DNA from 4 places in the Pseudomonas sp. CF161 genome. Region 3 is predicted to be linked to each of the others. Evidence: riboswitches for the same ligand, from Rfam matches in the RefSeq annotation. Region 3 holds a riboswitch; each other region holds the start of a gene.
The links. A riboswitch is a leader RNA that binds a small molecule or an ion and turns the genes downstream of it on or off. The one in region 3 is predicted to bind cobalamin.

Region 1 (3,741 bases), on a different contig from region 3:
CCGACAGTCGCCAGCAACGGCTGCGGGGCGAACAGCGCCGCCACCGCCGCCGGGTTGGACGGGAAATAGAAGTGCACATACGAGGCGGTCATCCGCCCATCGCGATACACCGCCTCGGCGCCACGCCCGCCATTGGGGCTCACGCCACGGGCAATCGGCGTCAGTTCGGTATTGGTCAGCGAATGGTGGTAGGTGTGGCCGCGCAAGGTGCCTTCCGGCAACTGCACGTCCTGCAGGGCCAGGGCCGCCAGGCGCTTTTGCATCACCGCGTCACCGGGCAGCAGCCCCAGCAGACGGGCACTGTGGCCCTCGACATCAGTCAGGGAATCGAGCAGGTAGAGCATGCCGCCACATTCGGCGAGCAAGGGTTTGCCGGCGCCGTGGTGGGCGCGGATCGCCGCGAGCATCGCGCTGTTTTCGGCCAGGGCCTGGTGATGCAGTTCCGGGTAGCCACCGGGCAGGTACAGGCTGTCGGCAGGCGGCAGCTCGCGGTCGTGGATCGGCGAAAAGAATGACAACTCGGCGCCCATCGCCCGCAGCAGGTCCAGGCTCGCGCCATAGGTGAAGGCAAAGGCCTCGTCCCGGGCCACGGCGATGCGCACTCCAGCCAGCAACGGCTCGGCGTTCACTCGCTCGGGGGCGGCGAAGGTGACCGCTGGCGGCAGCGCCACTTCGCAGCTGCCGGCCAGGGCCTGCGCCGCCGCGTCCAGGCGCAGGTCGAGGTCGTTGAGTTCTCGGGCCTGCACCAGCCCCAGGTGACGACTCGGCAGTTCGATACCGGTCTCCCGGGACAAAGCGCCATACCAGCGCAAGCCTTCGGTCAGGCTGCCTTCGAGCAACTGGGCATGGCGCAGGGTGCCGACCCGATTGGCCAGCACGCCGGCGAATGGCAAGTCCGGCTGGTAGCGCGCCAGCCCCAGAGCCAGGGCGCCGAAGGTCTGGGCCATGGCCGTGCCGTCGATCACCGCCAGCACCGGCACGCCAAAATGCCGCGCCAGGTCGGCGCTGGACGGCGTGCCGTCGAACAGGCCCATGACCCCTTCGATCAGAATCAGGTCCGCCTCGGCGGCGGCCTCCCACAACAGGCGACGGCTCTCTTGCTCGCCGACCATCCACATATCCAGTTGGTACACCGGCGCGCCGCTGGCACGCTCGAGGATCATCGGGTCGAGAAAGTCCGGGCCGCACTTGAACACCCGGACCTTGCGCCCCTGGTTGCGGTGCAGGCGCGCCAGGGCGGCGGTCACGGTGGTTTTGCCCTGGCCGGACGCCGGGGCGGCGATCAATACCGCCGGGCAATGACGAGCATCACTCATGCTCGGGCACTCACAGTTCCACCCCTTTCTGCGCCTTGATCCCGGCCTGGAACGCATGTTTGACCACGCCCATTTCGGTGACGGTGTCCGCCAGTTCGATCATTTCCGGCTTGGCGCCGCGACCGGTGACCACCACGTGCTGCATCGGTGGACGGGCCTGCAGGTCGCTGAGCACCTGGTCCAGGTCGAGGTAACCGTGCTTGAGGGCGATGTTCAGCTCATCGAGCACCACCAGGCCGATGGCCGGGTCGCGCAGTAACTGACGGGACACTTCCCAGGCAGCCTCGGCAGCGGCGATATCGCGCTGGCGGTCCTGGGTCTCCCAGGTGAAGCCCTCGCCCATCACATGAAAACGCACCTGTTCCGGGAAGCGCCGGAAAAACAACTCTTCCCCGGTGCTGTTGCGGCCCTTGATGAATTGCACCACGCCGCATTGCATGCCGTGGCCCATGGAGCGGGCGAGCATGCCAAAGGCCGAGCTGCTCTTGCCTTTGCCATTGCCGGTCAGCACCAGCAGCAGCCCGCACTCGTTCGGCGAGTTGGCGATGCGTTCATCGATCACGGCTTTTTTGCGCAACATGCGCGCCAGATGGCGCTCGTCACGATCGGGGGATTGGGTCATGGGGCAGCTCTCCGTTGGGGCTGGATAACGGGGGGCAGGAATAGAAATAGAAGGCGCAAGCCTGGCATCGCCCACCGTGATGCCGTTGGATGGATCAGGCCGGTCTCCGGGCTTGTGAGCAGCACTAATGCCGAACCGCGCGCCTTCCCATGTCAGTTCGACACAGTGGCACCAAGCGCGGTCTTGACTCACTTACCGTTGCGGGGGCAGCGCCGGAATCGTCGCCCGTTCCTGTTCGGAACACGCACTCACCGGCTTCCCTGTTTCACCCTGTCGACCCATGGCCACAGAGCACCTGAAACAAGTCGCGAAGGTTAGAGGGTTGGGGGTGGAGCGTCAATTAAAGCCGGCCGTCGGCGAGCGCGAAGCACTGCACCAGATCAATAAAATGACGCCAATCTTGTGCCACACTGCAAGCAGTGATATCAAATAGCCACAATCTGGCTACCCAAATCTATCTGACAAAAACAAGGGTGAGTTCAATGCAAGGCATGATCATCAGCAATCCGAAACTGGAGTTTCTGCGCCCGATGCTGGAGCGCTGGTTTGATTGCATTGACCGCTACAACGAGGTGCGCGGCGACAACGAATGCCCGTACTGGTTTGATGAACAGGCCAACCTCGGCCTGCTGTCGGCCGCCGCCTGGATGGCAGAAATGGTCACCTTGCAGCACAGCCCGAGCAAAAAGCAGCTCGAAGAAGGCAATCGCAATGGCCGCGCCGACCTGTACCTGGCCACCCGCGAGGAACGCGCTTTCCTCAAGGTCAGCCAGCGCTGGCCACGGGTCAACAACCTGCAACTGACCCAGGCCCTGCTGGATGTCAGCAGTGATGCCAGAACCATCGCCTACCCCAATGAGCTGCGGCTGGGCTGCCTGTTTATCGCCCCACTCAAGGCCCAGCACAGCGCCACACCGGAAGAACTCCAGGACATGCTCGACGACCTGCAAAAGGAACACACCTGCGCCGTTGCCTGGTACTTCCCCTACGCCTACCGCAAGCTGCACAACGACAGCGGCAACTACCACCCCGGGGTCGCCGTGCTGTTCAAAGAGGCCCGCTGATCAGGTTGAACCATCGACTGGCTATGCTCCTCTATGAATACAACGACTCCAGTGCATTCATAGGGACATCGGCATGCTCATCAAGCCCCAAATCGCTCTTCTGATCGCCGTCGCCGCGGGCCTTGCCGGCTGCGGCGAAACCTCCACCCTGCAAGTGTCGGACGGCACCGGCCCGTCACCGCAATTGCCGGAGCCGAATAAAACCCTGATCCCCACGGTGAATATCGCGCCAGCCATCGGCTGGCCCGAGGGCGCCACGCCCATCGCCGCGCCAGGCACCCGGGTCGCGGCATTCGCCGAAAAACTCGATCACCCACGCTGGCTCTATGTGCTGCCCAATGGCGACGTGCTGGTGGCCGAGACCAACGCCCCGCCCAAGCCCGATGACAGCAAAGGCATCCGTGGCTGGGTCATGGAGAAGGTCATGGGTCGGGCCGGCGCCGGCGTGCCGAGCGCCAACCGCATCACCTTGCTGCGCGACCAGGACCACGACGGAGTGGCGGAAACCCGCACCGTATTCCTCGAGAACCTGAACTCACCGTTCGGCATGGCCCTGGTCGGCAACGACCTGTACGTGGCCGATACCGATCAGTTGCTGCGCTTCCCCTATAAAGACGGTGAAACCTCCATCAGCGCACCGCCGACCAAAGTCGTCGACCTGCCGGGCGGCCCCCTCAACCACCACTGGACCAAGAACGTGATTGCCAGCAAGGACGGCAGCAAGCTTTACGTTACGGTC
Region 2 (3,741 bases), on a different contig from region 3:
GCAAAGGTGCGGGTGGTGCTGTCGGTTTGCGGGGAAAACCTGGATTGACTCTGGAAATACCCCGGGGTCGGCTGCCAGGGGTCGATGGTGCCGCCCGCGACGTCTTGGTAAGGCGAGTTGCTGTCGACCCCGAAACGGACTTTATTGACCTCGGTGCCGACCACCGTGCGGCTGTCCAGGCCGAACAGTGAATGGTTGAAGGTGAAGCTCTGGCGGTCGCCCATCTGCTCCTGGTCGTGCTTGATCTCCAGATAGTCCTGGCGCAGCAGTTGCCCGTTTGCGGGTTGCCAGCTGTAGGTTTCGGCGTTGCGCCAATGGCGGCGGCTCTTGATGTAATACAGCTGGTTGCTGGCGCTGACGCTGTCGCTCAGGTTCCAGTTGGTGTTGAGCCGGGTCCATTCATCGTTGTTGCGCTGCACGGCGTTGCGCAGGTTGTAGTTCTTGTCGCGCAGGCTGTCGCGGTAGTGCCCGTCGAGCAGGGGCGTGCCGAAGTAGCTGCTCGGCTCGCTGTCGCCACGCTCATGGGCGAAGGTGAAGCTCAGGTCATCGCTGGCCTGCCAGCGCAGGGCTGCGCTGAGGGCCAGGCTGCGCGAGTCGCCGTGGTCGACCCAACCGTTGCTTTGCTGCTGGTTCAGGGTCAGGCGATAGCTCAGGGTGTCGCTGAGGGAACCGCCGCTGTCCAGGCCCAGTTGCTGGCGATCGTTGGAGCCATAACCCAAGCGCAGGCGGTTGCGCACTTCACCTTCGAAGGGCTGCTTCGAGATCACATTGACCACCGCTCCGGTGGCGCCTTCGCCATAGAGCACCGAGGCCGGGCCACGGATCACGTCGATGCGTTCAACCATCCACGGGTCGACCGGAAACGTCAGGCTGCCGGCACCGGTGTACAGGCGCGCGCCGTCGAACAGGGTCATGACCGAGCTGTGCCCGGTAAAGCCCCGCGCCGCCAGCGCAGTGTTGCCGTTGCCCGGGGCGGCGATGCTGGTGATGCCCGGGGAGCGGGTCACGGCGTCCTGCACCGTGAGGTTGTTGCGGTTATCGATGGCGTCCTGGCCGAGGCTGCTGGTGCTGGCGGGGTTTTCCAGGGCGCTCAGGTTCAGCCGTGAACCGGCGGGCAGCGGTGTGCTGAGGGAGGTGTCATCGCCCTTGGCGACTTCGCTGACCAGGGTCGCCGGCAAGGCCAGCGCACGCGGGTCGGTTTCGGCAAAGGTCAGGGATGAAAAGGCCATGCAGGGTAGAAAAGTGATCGGCAGGGATCGGCTTGCGAGGCTTTGGAGCAGGGGATTGCGGGACATGCTATTCCAACTGAGTCAGGAAAGAATGAAACCCGGAGGGAACAACGCATAGGGAATCGCAGGCGCACGCGCCCACGCAAACCGGACTGCGCCCGCCCACCGCGGGGTTGCCAAACGAAGTTGCAGGCCGGTCTCCGGGCTCGCGAGGGTCATGAAGCATTCACCTTCCCATGCCGGAGCACAGTGGTCTGTCGAATGCTTCGCTCGCTTACCGTTGCGGGGGCAGCGCCGGACTGATCACCGAAGTGACGCACCGGCTTCCCGTTTAATCCCATGCACGGCGGCATGGGACACCTGTAACTGGCGCGCATATGACCATTGATGAATTTCTTCGTCAATGCGCAAAGCCGCTTCAGGGGGTGGCCAGGGTCTGCGGCGGCTCGTATTCGGTTTCGGCGAAGTTGAAGTAGGTAGTGCCAGCATGCTGGGTGATCTGCGGTTCGCAGCGGCCAAAGGGTTCAGACAGATGCCCCTTGCCGTTGACCACCTTGAGCAGCATTTGCTCCTGGGCACTGCAGCCATTGCCGGACCACGCGGCACTCACCAGAAACAGCCCATCGCCCAGGTGCTGTACGGCTTCGAACGACATGCCGTCGCTGAGCAGGGCCGACTTCCGGATCAGGGCACCGTTGACCAGCAATTGGCTGGGCGGGTTTTTATTGCCGTCATGCTGCTCGGCAATCACCTGCACCTTGTCGTTGCCGTTGACGGCCTGGGTCTGGGTGCTGATCTCCAGTGCCGGGTAGCGACGGGCCTTGGCTGCTTCCACGGCGTTGGTTTCGCGGGGCACCAGGCCCATGCCGGCGGGGCCGCGCACAGTCACGAAATCGGCAGGTTTGGCCGCTTCCAGGGCGCGCACGGCGTCGAAGTCCCAGTAATTGACCCGGGTCACCGCCATGCGCGAAGGCGCAGGCTCGATCACGCTCAGCTCGAACTGCTTGCCGGTCATGTTCGGCGCATACAGGTAGGACAGGTGGTCCAGCGATGCCTGGGCATGTACCGCGACCTGGGTGGTCTGGGTGAACGCCTGCAGCGGGCCTGAGTAACGGGCCAGGGCCTGGTCGGCGAGCTTCTTGCCGGCGGTGAGCGAACCTTTTACCTCGGCTTCCAGGGCGATGACCTTGTGATCGGGGCCGAAGGTGTAGGTCGCCGATTCATAGGGCTTGTCGCGGTTGACCTCGGTGCGCCGGGTGTTGCTGAAGTAGATCGTCTGGTAGCGCAGGAACACCGTCAGCGAATGGATGCCCGCCGGGCCGGAGCCGGTGTAGGTCATGCAGCCCCGGGGGCAGGTTTCCTGAAGCAGCAGATTGACTTCGTCATAGGGCATGCCGAGTGCAACGTCATGCACGGTAAAGTCCGGGGCCGCCAGCAGCGTCGGCGAGACCAGTGCCGCCGCCAGCGCGAGCGCGTTGAATGTGTGCTTCAAGACCATCTCCTGGTTGTCCAATGGCGGGGCCGTTGGGCCCCACGCCGCAATCCTTGCCAGCAAATGGCATGGCCTGTGTGGCTATCGGCTGCTGGCGATTGGCCTTGAGCGGCAATGCGCTGCACCCCGCGCGGGGCTGGCCCGGGCGCGGTAAAACCTGAGCAATCAGACGCAACATGGTGAAGAATATAGCGCTTGCCTGATGAGCCCCGACCGGGGCCGTCGCCCCGAAATCGCTGCCGCCGGCGGCAGGTAACCAAGGAACAGAATGCTTTTTGTAGTGATGCTGGGGGGCAAACACCCCAGGGCCAAGATTGAGGTCCACGACGTGGTGTTCGCCATCGCCGACAGCCTGGAAGCGGCCTACCCGCAACTGCGCGAAGGCTGGTTTGGCAGCCCGGCGGGGCTGCATATCGATTCGTGGATGCAGGTCGATGGCGTGGAAGGGTGGAAGGTGCAGTTGAGCCCGCTGGCGCCTCTGCCCGGGGCCCCGCGCCTGTATTTCATCAACCTCGGCGGTTATGAGGCCCAGGCCTTCGGCGAGGCCCACCACTACCTGCTGGTGGTGGCCCACGACAAGGCTGAAGCCAAGGCCAAGGGCAAGCGGCAGATGCTCAGCCACTGGAGCAAGGCCCATACCGATGCGCTGATGGACGTCGACGACTGCCTGCCGATCGATGCCGTGGACGGGCGCTATATCCACCTGGTAGAGGGCGAGCATCGCGGGGTGGTCCAGCGCAACGACTACATCGTGATTCCCCGCTGAGCCCCGGTGGCTGACGCTGGTTTCAGGCCGGAGCGTCGAGCTTTTGCGCCAGTTCCAGGTTCAGTCGGTAGTGTTCGTCCAGCGGCACCGCGCGCCGGCTGCTGCCGTTGATGCTGCCTTCGGCGGTCCACAGGAACGGGTAGAAGCTCATGCACTGGTCTGCGCCGAGCTGCGGCAGTTCACGCTGCCAGCCGTCCCAGCGCAGTTCCTGGTAGAACTGCCCCAGGCGTTCGCTCAGGGCCCATTCGACGAAG
Region 3 (3,741 bases):
CGAAGGCGTCGTGATCGTGGTCGTCATGATCGGCATCGTCGCCGTCATGGTGATGGTCGTGGTGGCTGTGACGGCTGTCGATGTGTTCTTCGGAGCCGGCACCCAGGCCCAGCAACACGTCCAGCGGCAGGCGACCGCTGCTGGCTTCGATGACCTTGACCGCTGGCGGCAGCTCTTCGGCCACTTCCAGGCGCACTTTTGCCAGGTCTTCGGCGCTGATCAGGTCGGCCTTGTTGAGAATCACCAGGTCGGCGCTGGCCAGTTGGTCGGCGAACAGCTCGTGCAGCGGCGATTCGTGGTCCAGGTTGGGGTCGAGCTTGCGCTGGGCATCGACCTGGTCCGGGAAGGCGGCGAAGGTGCCGGCGGCCACGGCCGGGCTGTCGACCACGGTGATCACCGCGTCGACGGTGCAGGCGCTGCGGATTTCCGGCCACTGGAAGGCCTGGACCAGGGGTTTTGGCAGGGCCAGGCCCGAGGTTTCGATCAGGATGTGGTCAAGGTCGCCGCGCCGGGCTACCAGTTCGCGCATCACCGGGAAGAATTCTTCCTGCACGGTGCAGCACAGGCAGCCGTTGGCCAGCTCGTAGACCCGGCCGCTGGCTTCTTCTTCAGTACAGCCGATGGAGCATTGCTTGAGGATTTCACCGTCGATGCCCAGCTCGCCAAATTCGTTGACGATCACCGCGATCCGGCGCCCCTGGGCGTTGTCGAGCATGTGCCGCAGCAAGGTGGTTTTGCCCGAGCCAAGGAAGCCGGTGACGATGGTGACGGGAAGTTTGGCCAGTGTTTTCATCGGATGCCCTTTGGCAAGGTGGCGGGCATACGGGACGAAAACCGCGGCAATGGCTGCGCGGAAGAGTTCGCCACCGGATCACCCCGCCCGGTTGTAGTGAGAATTCGTCACGAGGCAGGTCTCCTGGCTGAGGGTGTGCCGGTGGTAACCGACGATTGACGCGCCTTCCCGCCAACGCCTTGAGACGCGTGCAGTGGCTGTGCATCAACCATGACCCTTTACAGTTGCGGGGGCAGCCGCGGCTTGGACCGCGTTCCCTTCTTAGCTTCGGCCGACTGCGCCGAAGAACCTCGAGTGCGCAAGGCTACGCAGAGCGCGGGGGCCGGTCAATGCGCATTGTCGGCAAGCTCCGGCCGCCGGCGTGGGGAGAAACCAGCATCCGGTCCCGGCGCCATTGCGAAAGAGTGGCAATTGACGGCCCTCCCCCGCCCATGCTCTCCTACACACCTTGTTACGGGTGCCCTTCACAGGGTGAAACGGGAAACCGGTGCGTCACGTGCCTTACTCAAGGCCTTGACCAGTCCGGTGCTGCCCCCGCAACGGTAAGCGAGCGAAGAATCAGATCCACTGCGCCGGGCATCCGGCATGGGAAGGCGATTCTTGCAGGCCAGGCGCAAGCCCCGCCCCTCGCGAGCCCGGAGACCGGCCCGCAATAGACACATAACAAACCCGCGGTGGGCGGGCGCTGTTAATTCCCTGTGCGCCCGGCGCGCGGGGTTTTGCTGCGTTCGATCCACCCGCTGATAACCAGAGGGATGCGCCATGTCGATCATCAGCAGCACCAGTCAATCCGCCAGCAGCACCTCCACCCTGAGCCAACGCCTGGTCGCCGCCATCGGTGCCTCGATCCTCGGCGCGTGCCTGGTGTATTTCGCCGGGTTCTCCCATATCGAAGCGGTGCACAACGCCGCCCACGATACCCGTCACAGCTCCGCCTTCCCGTGCCATTGAGAGCTGCTGACATGATCAAGCGTATTGCGCAAACCGCAGGTTTTACCGGGCTGCTGGCCGCCCTGTTGCTGACCCTGCTGCAAAGCTTCTGGGTCGCCCCGCTGATTCTGCAGGCCGAAACCTACGAAAAGGCCCCGGCCACTGAAGTCCATGAACACGCCGAAGGCGCCATGGCCGGCCACACCCACGATGCCGAAGCCTGGGAGCCGGAAGATGGCTGGCAGCGCGTGCTGTCGACCACTGGCGGCAATCTGGTGGTGGCCGTCGGCTTCGCCCTGATGCTCGCCGGCCTGTACACCCTGCGCGCGCCGAATCGCACCTCCCAGGGGCTGCTGTGGGGGCTGGCCGGTTACGCCACCTTCTGCCTGGCGCCGACCCTGGGCCTGCCGCCCGAGCTGCCGGGCACCGCTGCCGCGGACCTGGCGCAACGGCAGATCTGGTGGGTCGGCACCGCGGCCTCGACCGCCGTCGGCATCGCGCTGATCGTGTTTGCCCAGCACTGGCTGCTGAAAGTGCTCGGTGTCGCCATCATTGCCGTGCCGCACATCATTGGCGCACCACAGCCGGAAGTGCACTCGATGCTGGCTCCGGAGGCTCTGGAAGCACAGTTCAAAATCGCCTCGCAACTGACCAATGCGGTGTTCTGGCTGGCCCTGGGCCTGATCAGCGCCTGGTTGTTCCGGCGTAAAAGCGCGGGTCACTACGCGGCATGAGTGAAGGGCACGCAGCGCCGGCCCTGGTGGTCGGCCTGGGTTGCCAGCGCGGCTGCCCGGTGGACACGCTGCGCGCCTTGCTCGACCAGGTCCTGGAAACCCATGGCTTCGGGCTGGATCAGGTCCGGGGCCTGGCCAGTATCGACCTGAAACGCGAAGAGCCCGGCCTGCTGCAACTGGCCGAGCAGTTGGCCCTGCCCCTGACCTGCTTCAGCAGCTCGCAGCTCACGCCCTACGCGCTGCAACTGAGCCACCGCTCGGAAATCGCCTACGAACGCACCGGCTGCTATGGCGTGGCCGAAAGCGCTGCCCTGGCCCTGGCCGAACGCCTGGCGCAGAGCCCGGCGAAACTGCTGATCCGCCGCCAAAAGTACGCCCAGGCGACCCTGGCCATGGCCTGCTGCGGCTAAAATCCCGATAATCCCCCGCGTTGATCATGAGCAATCTTCATCTGCAGGCTTGCCTTGACCCCTTTTTTCACAGGAAACAGCCATGACCGTCTTTTTTATCGGCGCCGGCCCCGGCGACCCGGAGCTGATCACCGTCAAGGGCCAGCGGCTGATCCATCGCTGCCCGGTGATTATCTACGCCGGCTCCCTGGTGCCCGAGGCGGTGCTGGCGGGGCATAGCGCCGAACTGCTGGTCAACAGCGCCGAGTTGCACCTGGAACAGATCATCGAACTGATCAAGGACGCCCATGCCAAGGGCCAGGACGTGGCCCGGGTGCATTCCGGCGACCCCAGCCTGTATGGCGCCATCGGCGAGCAGATCCGCCACCTGCGCCAATTGCAGATTCCCTTTGAAATCATCCCCGGGGTCACCGCCACCGCCGCCTGCGCCGCGTTGCTCGGGGCGGAACTGACCCTGCCGGACGTGTCGCAAAGCGTGATCCTGACCCGCTACGCCGACAAGACGGCGATGCCCCCTGGCGAGGAGTTCTCCAGCCTGGCCCAGCATGGCGCGACCATGGCGATTCACCTGGGGGTCAACCACCTGCAGAAAATCGTCGCCGAACTGCTGCCCCACTACGGCGCCGACTGCCCGATTGCCGTGGTCCATCGCGCCACCTGGCCGGATCAGGACTGGGTGCTGGGCACCCTGAACGACATCGAGCAGAAAGTGGCGGCCAAGGGCTTTCGCCGCACTGCCTTGATTCTGGTGGGCCGGGTGCTGGCGACGGATCATTTCAGCGAGTCGTCGCTGTATCGCGCGGGGCATGCGCATTTGTATCGCCCGTAGGGCGTGCGGGGAAATCGGGGCTGACGAGTTGCAGCGGCCGCTTTG
Region 4 (3,741 bases), on a different contig from region 3:
TGCTCTTCGAGGGTCGGCATGTAGTCGGTCTTGACCGTGCTCGAGCGGCCATAGCTGTAGCGCGAACCGGCGCGCAGGGTCAGGCGGTCGTCCATCAGGCGCTGGATCAGCTCGGCGTAGAGTGCGGCGCTGAGGTCATCGGAGTTGATGTCGTAGGGCGCCACCTGGCTGCTGGTGGAGCCGTTCATGGCCACGCGGAAACGATCATTGCGCAGTGTGCTTTTTTCCAGGTCCAGGCCCAGCAGCAGGTCGGTGCCGGGGCCCAGCAGCAACTGCGGCGTCAGCTTCAGGCCATAGGCGTCCAGGCGGCGCTCGATATGGTCCTTGCTGAACCCGGGGCTGCCGTTGCCCTGGCGCTCGGAACCCCAGTGCAGGTCGTCGACATCGCGCAGGGCGTAGACCTGGGCCGCCCAGTTCAGCCAGTCGCTCGGCTTGGCGGTCCAGTTGGCTTCCAGGGACTGGTTATAGCGGTTGTCGTAGTTGTTGTAGTCCCATTGCGAACCGCGAAAGCCCGCGTCGTAGATGCCGTCCGAGCGCAGGGTCAGGTCCAGGCGCTGGTCATCGGACAGGTCATAGCCCAGGGCCAATAACCCGCCCCGGCGTTTCCACGCGGTGTTTTCCTGGGTGCCGTCGCGGCTCTGATAGTCACCGCGCCGACCGCTGTCCAGGCCCAGGTAGTAATCCAGCGGCCCGGACGCGCCGCTCTGGAACAGGCTGCCCTGGGCCAGGCCCCAGGAGCCGCCCTGCAGGGTCGCGCCGCCGCCTTCGGTGTTGCGGCCATTGCGGGTGATGATGTTGATCACGCCCCCGATGGCCTGGCTGCCATAGATCACCGAGGCCGGGCCACGGATCACTTCAATGCGCGCGACCTGGGCCGGCGACAGCTTGGAAATATTCGCCGTGCCGGCCCGGCGCCCGTTGACCAGCACCGTCACCTGGCTGCGAAAGTCCCGGCCCTGGCCATCGGTATTGCCGCCGCGGATGTTGATCGAGGTCTGGCCCGGGGTCCATTCGCTGAAAAAGCCCACCGCGTTTTCCGCCAGCAGGTCGGTCAGGTTGCGCGCCGAGGAGCGTTCGATCTGTTCGCTGTCGATCACCTGCACGGTGCTGGTGACGTCCTTGAGCGACTCGCCGGCCCGGGGGGCGCTGACCAGGGTCGTGTCCATCTGCAGCACCGACGGGTTGTCGGCGGCCTGGGTGGCGAGGCTGGTGCCCAGCAACAGGGGCAGGGCGAAGGTGTGGCGCAGGCTTGGCATGGGGCAGGTCCGCAGGCAGGTTCTTATGGGAGAGTTCACGCGTGCCAGAGCAAGCTGGCGGCGCGTTTCGGGGCGCTGGCCAGCCAGCCCCCCGGGGCCGGTTGCAGGTGATCCTGCAAATGCCGTTCAAGCAGCCCCAGCGCCGCGCCATCGAGGGCGCCGAGCTTCTCCCTGAAATGCATCAGGGCTGCTTCGGGGGTGGCGAACAGCGTGCTGAACGCCCAGTCGGTGAAGTGAATCTCGTCGGGCTGGGCGCTGGCCGGCAGCTCGGCCAGGGTCAGCTGATAACCCGGGGTCATGTCGCTGCGGTGCAATTGCGGCGGCAGGAACCCCGACAGGCAATAGGTGCGCGGGCCTTCCTGGGCCGGCAGGTTCCACACCAGGGTGCCGCGGGCCAGGGGCCGCACCCGCTCGAGAAAGGCCTGGGCCTGGCCGTCGCTGACCGGGAGGTTGGCGCAGAGCACGGTCTGTGCCGGCGCCAGGCCCAGGTCAGCGATGTCTTGCCAGAGACCCGGGTGCAGGCTCAGGGTCACGGCCGGTGCACGGGCCGCGAGGCGCTCGATGCAGTGGCCCATGTAGGCGTTGGGTTCGACCACGGTCCACTGGCCACCGGGGGCCAGCAGATGCCGCCCGAGAATCCCCGAACCGGCACCGATATCCAGCAGTTGCCGCTGCGGGCCGAGCAGTTGCAGCAGGCAGCCGCCGACACGTTCGACATAGTTGGAGGCGGCCAGATGCTCGGCATAAAACGCCGCTTCGTGGTCGGGCCAGACAAAGGGAGCAGGGCGGGGCGGGGTGCAAAGCGTCATCGGGAAGCGCCGGGTTGAGCCTGGTCGGGCCACCCGCGGGAGCTGAAGCAGAAAGTGACGGGCAGGGAACAGCCTACGCACGCCAAGGCCTGCACCCGCCCACCGCGGATTGCCATGTAGGGATCAGGCCGGTCTCCGGGCTCGCGAGGGGCATGAAACATTCGCCTTCCCATGCCGAGGCACAGTGGCTGTGTGAATGTTTCGCTCGCATACCGTTGCGGGGGCAGCGCCGGACTCGCCCCAAAGGGCCTACCGGCTTCCCGTTTCACCCGCAGCACGACGGCTGCGGACACCTGAAACTGGCGCGCATCTGACCATTGGCGGGCGGCAGCGTCAAGCAACCTAAGCCGCAAGCTTGAAGCTTGCGGCTTAGGTGCTTGATGACCTCCTTGTCGTTGGCGCATCCCTGTGCGACAGACTTCAGGGCTTTCTCGGGCATGGCAATCCGCACGGCGACGGTGCCGATAGGGGCCTGGGGAGGGCGCCCGTAGACCTCGTCCTTCGACTTGAAGCGTCGACCTCGGCGCCCAGCCGCAGCACCACGCCGGCCAGGTCGTTGCCCAAAATCAGGGGCAGGCGGTACGGCTGGATCAATCCCGAGCGTGTCCGGATGATTTGCCGCTGGCCGATGAAATCCTGGCAGTGTGCCGGACCCATATCCTTGAATAGCTGCCGCCTGCATCGGCTGACTAGGCGGCGGGTGCCGCGCCGTTAGTGATCGTCCTCGGGCCCGTCGTGCAGCAGGTGGAAGATGTTGCGCTTCATGCGGATAAAGTCCGGGTCCATGACCATGTCCAGGTTGCGCGGGCGGCCGATGGGCACGTCGAGCACTTCCTTGATCCGCCCGGGGCGGGCGCCCATGACGAAGATCCGGTCGCCGAGCAGGATCGCCTCGTCGATATCGTGGGTCACGAACAGCACGGTTTTCTTGCTGTGCTCCCAGACCTTGAGCAGCAGTTGCTGCATCTGCAACCGGGTCTGGCTGTCGAGGGCGCCGAAGGGTTCGTCCATCAGCAGGATCTGCGGGTCGTTGGCCAGGGCCCGGGCGATGGCCACGCGTTGCATCATCCCCCCCGAGAGTTGCTTGGAATAGTTATCGGCAAAGCGCAGCAGGCCGACTTCATTCAGGTAGTGCTCGACGATCTCCTTGCGCTCCGCCGCCGGCACGCCACGGCGCTTGAGGCCGAACTCGATGTTCTTGCGCACCGTCAGCCATGGAAACAGGGTGTAGCCCTGGAACACCATGCCGCGATCGGCACCGGGCCCATCCACCTGCTGGCCACCGACGTAGATTTCGCCCGAAGTCGGCTCGGCCAGGCCTGCCGTCAGGTATAGCAGGCTCGACTTGCCGCAGCCCGAGGGGCCGACCAGTACCGCAAATTGCTGGTCGGGCACCTCGAACGACACCTGTTCCAGGGCGGTGAAGGTGCTGCCCGACGGGGTCTTGTATTGCAGGGTGACCTGGTCCACCCGCAGTTGCGGCGCCGGCTGCGGGGCGATGCGGGCCTGGGTGAGTTGGGTGGGAGAGGTTGCGGTTACTGAGCCCATGCGGCCACCTTCAAACGGAGGAATCTGAACAGTTGATCGGTGACCAGGCCCAGCAGGCCGATCACGGCGATCGCCAGGAAAATCACATCGACCTGGAACCCGCGCATGGCCTTGAGGCTGAGGTAGCC

Region 1: it holds a riboswitch for cobalamin, as region 3 does, so the genes downstream of both, cobO (cob(I)yrinic acid a,c-diamide adenosyltransferase) here and CF161_RS12265 (CbtB-domain containing protein) in region 3, are expected to answer to the same signal.
Region 2: it holds a riboswitch for cobalamin, as region 3 does, so the genes downstream of both, CF161_RS22385 (TonB-dependent siderophore receptor) here and CF161_RS12265 (CbtB-domain containing protein) in region 3, are expected to answer to the same signal.
Region 4: it holds a riboswitch for cobalamin, as region 3 does, so the genes downstream of both, CF161_RS21080 (bifunctional 2-polyprenyl-6-hydroxyphenol methylase/3-demethylubiquinol 3-O-methyltransferase UbiG) here and CF161_RS12265 (CbtB-domain containing protein) in region 3, are expected to answer to the same signal.

Annotation. Positions count from the first base shown of each region.
Region 1 is NZ_ATLP01000038.1:76,733-80,473, forward strand. Features, by position in the region: gene CF161_RS05655 (cobyrinate a,c-diamide synthase) at 1-1,316, opposite strand, end outside; gene cobO (cob(I)yrinic acid a,c-diamide adenosyltransferase) at 1,327-1,938, opposite strand; cobalamin riboswitch at 2,018-2,252, opposite strand; gene CF161_RS05665 (hypothetical protein) at 2,421-3,002, shown strand; gene CF161_RS05670 (sorbosone dehydrogenase family protein) at 3,076-3,741, shown strand, end outside.
Region 2 is NZ_ATLP01000099.1:30,587-34,327, reverse strand. Features, by position in the region: gene CF161_RS22385 (TonB-dependent siderophore receptor) at 1-1,229, opposite strand, end outside; cobalamin riboswitch at 1,403-1,608, opposite strand; gene CF161_RS22380 (hypothetical protein) at 1,648-2,721, opposite strand; gene CF161_RS22375 (DUF1543 domain-containing protein) at 2,990-3,487, shown strand; gene CF161_RS22370 (DUF2625 family protein) at 3,510-3,741, opposite strand, start outside.
Region 3 is NZ_ATLP01000067.1:2,553-6,293, forward strand. Features, by position in the region: gene cobW (cobalamin biosynthesis protein CobW) at 1-793, opposite strand, end outside; cobalamin riboswitch at 889-1,101, opposite strand; cobalamin riboswitch at 1,232-1,459, shown strand; gene CF161_RS12265 (CbtB-domain containing protein) at 1,556-1,744, shown strand; gene CF161_RS12270 (CbtA family protein) at 1,756-2,457, shown strand; gene CF161_RS12275 (cobalamin biosynthesis protein) at 2,454-2,867, shown strand; gene cobM (precorrin-4 C(11)-methyltransferase) at 2,950-3,696, shown strand.
Region 4 is NZ_ATLP01000094.1:3,000-6,740, forward strand. Features, by position in the region: gene CF161_RS21075 (TonB-dependent receptor) at 1-1,256, opposite strand, end outside; gene CF161_RS21080 (bifunctional 2-polyprenyl-6-hydroxyphenol methylase/3-demethylubiquinol 3-O-methyltransferase UbiG) at 1,292-2,065, opposite strand; cobalamin riboswitch at 2,174-2,377, opposite strand; partial or broken gene CF161_RS33465 (NADP-dependent oxidoreductase) at 2,487-2,659, opposite strand; gene CF161_RS21085 (ABC transporter ATP-binding protein) at 2,777-3,613, opposite strand; gene CF161_RS21090 (ABC transporter permease) at 3,601-3,741, opposite strand, start outside.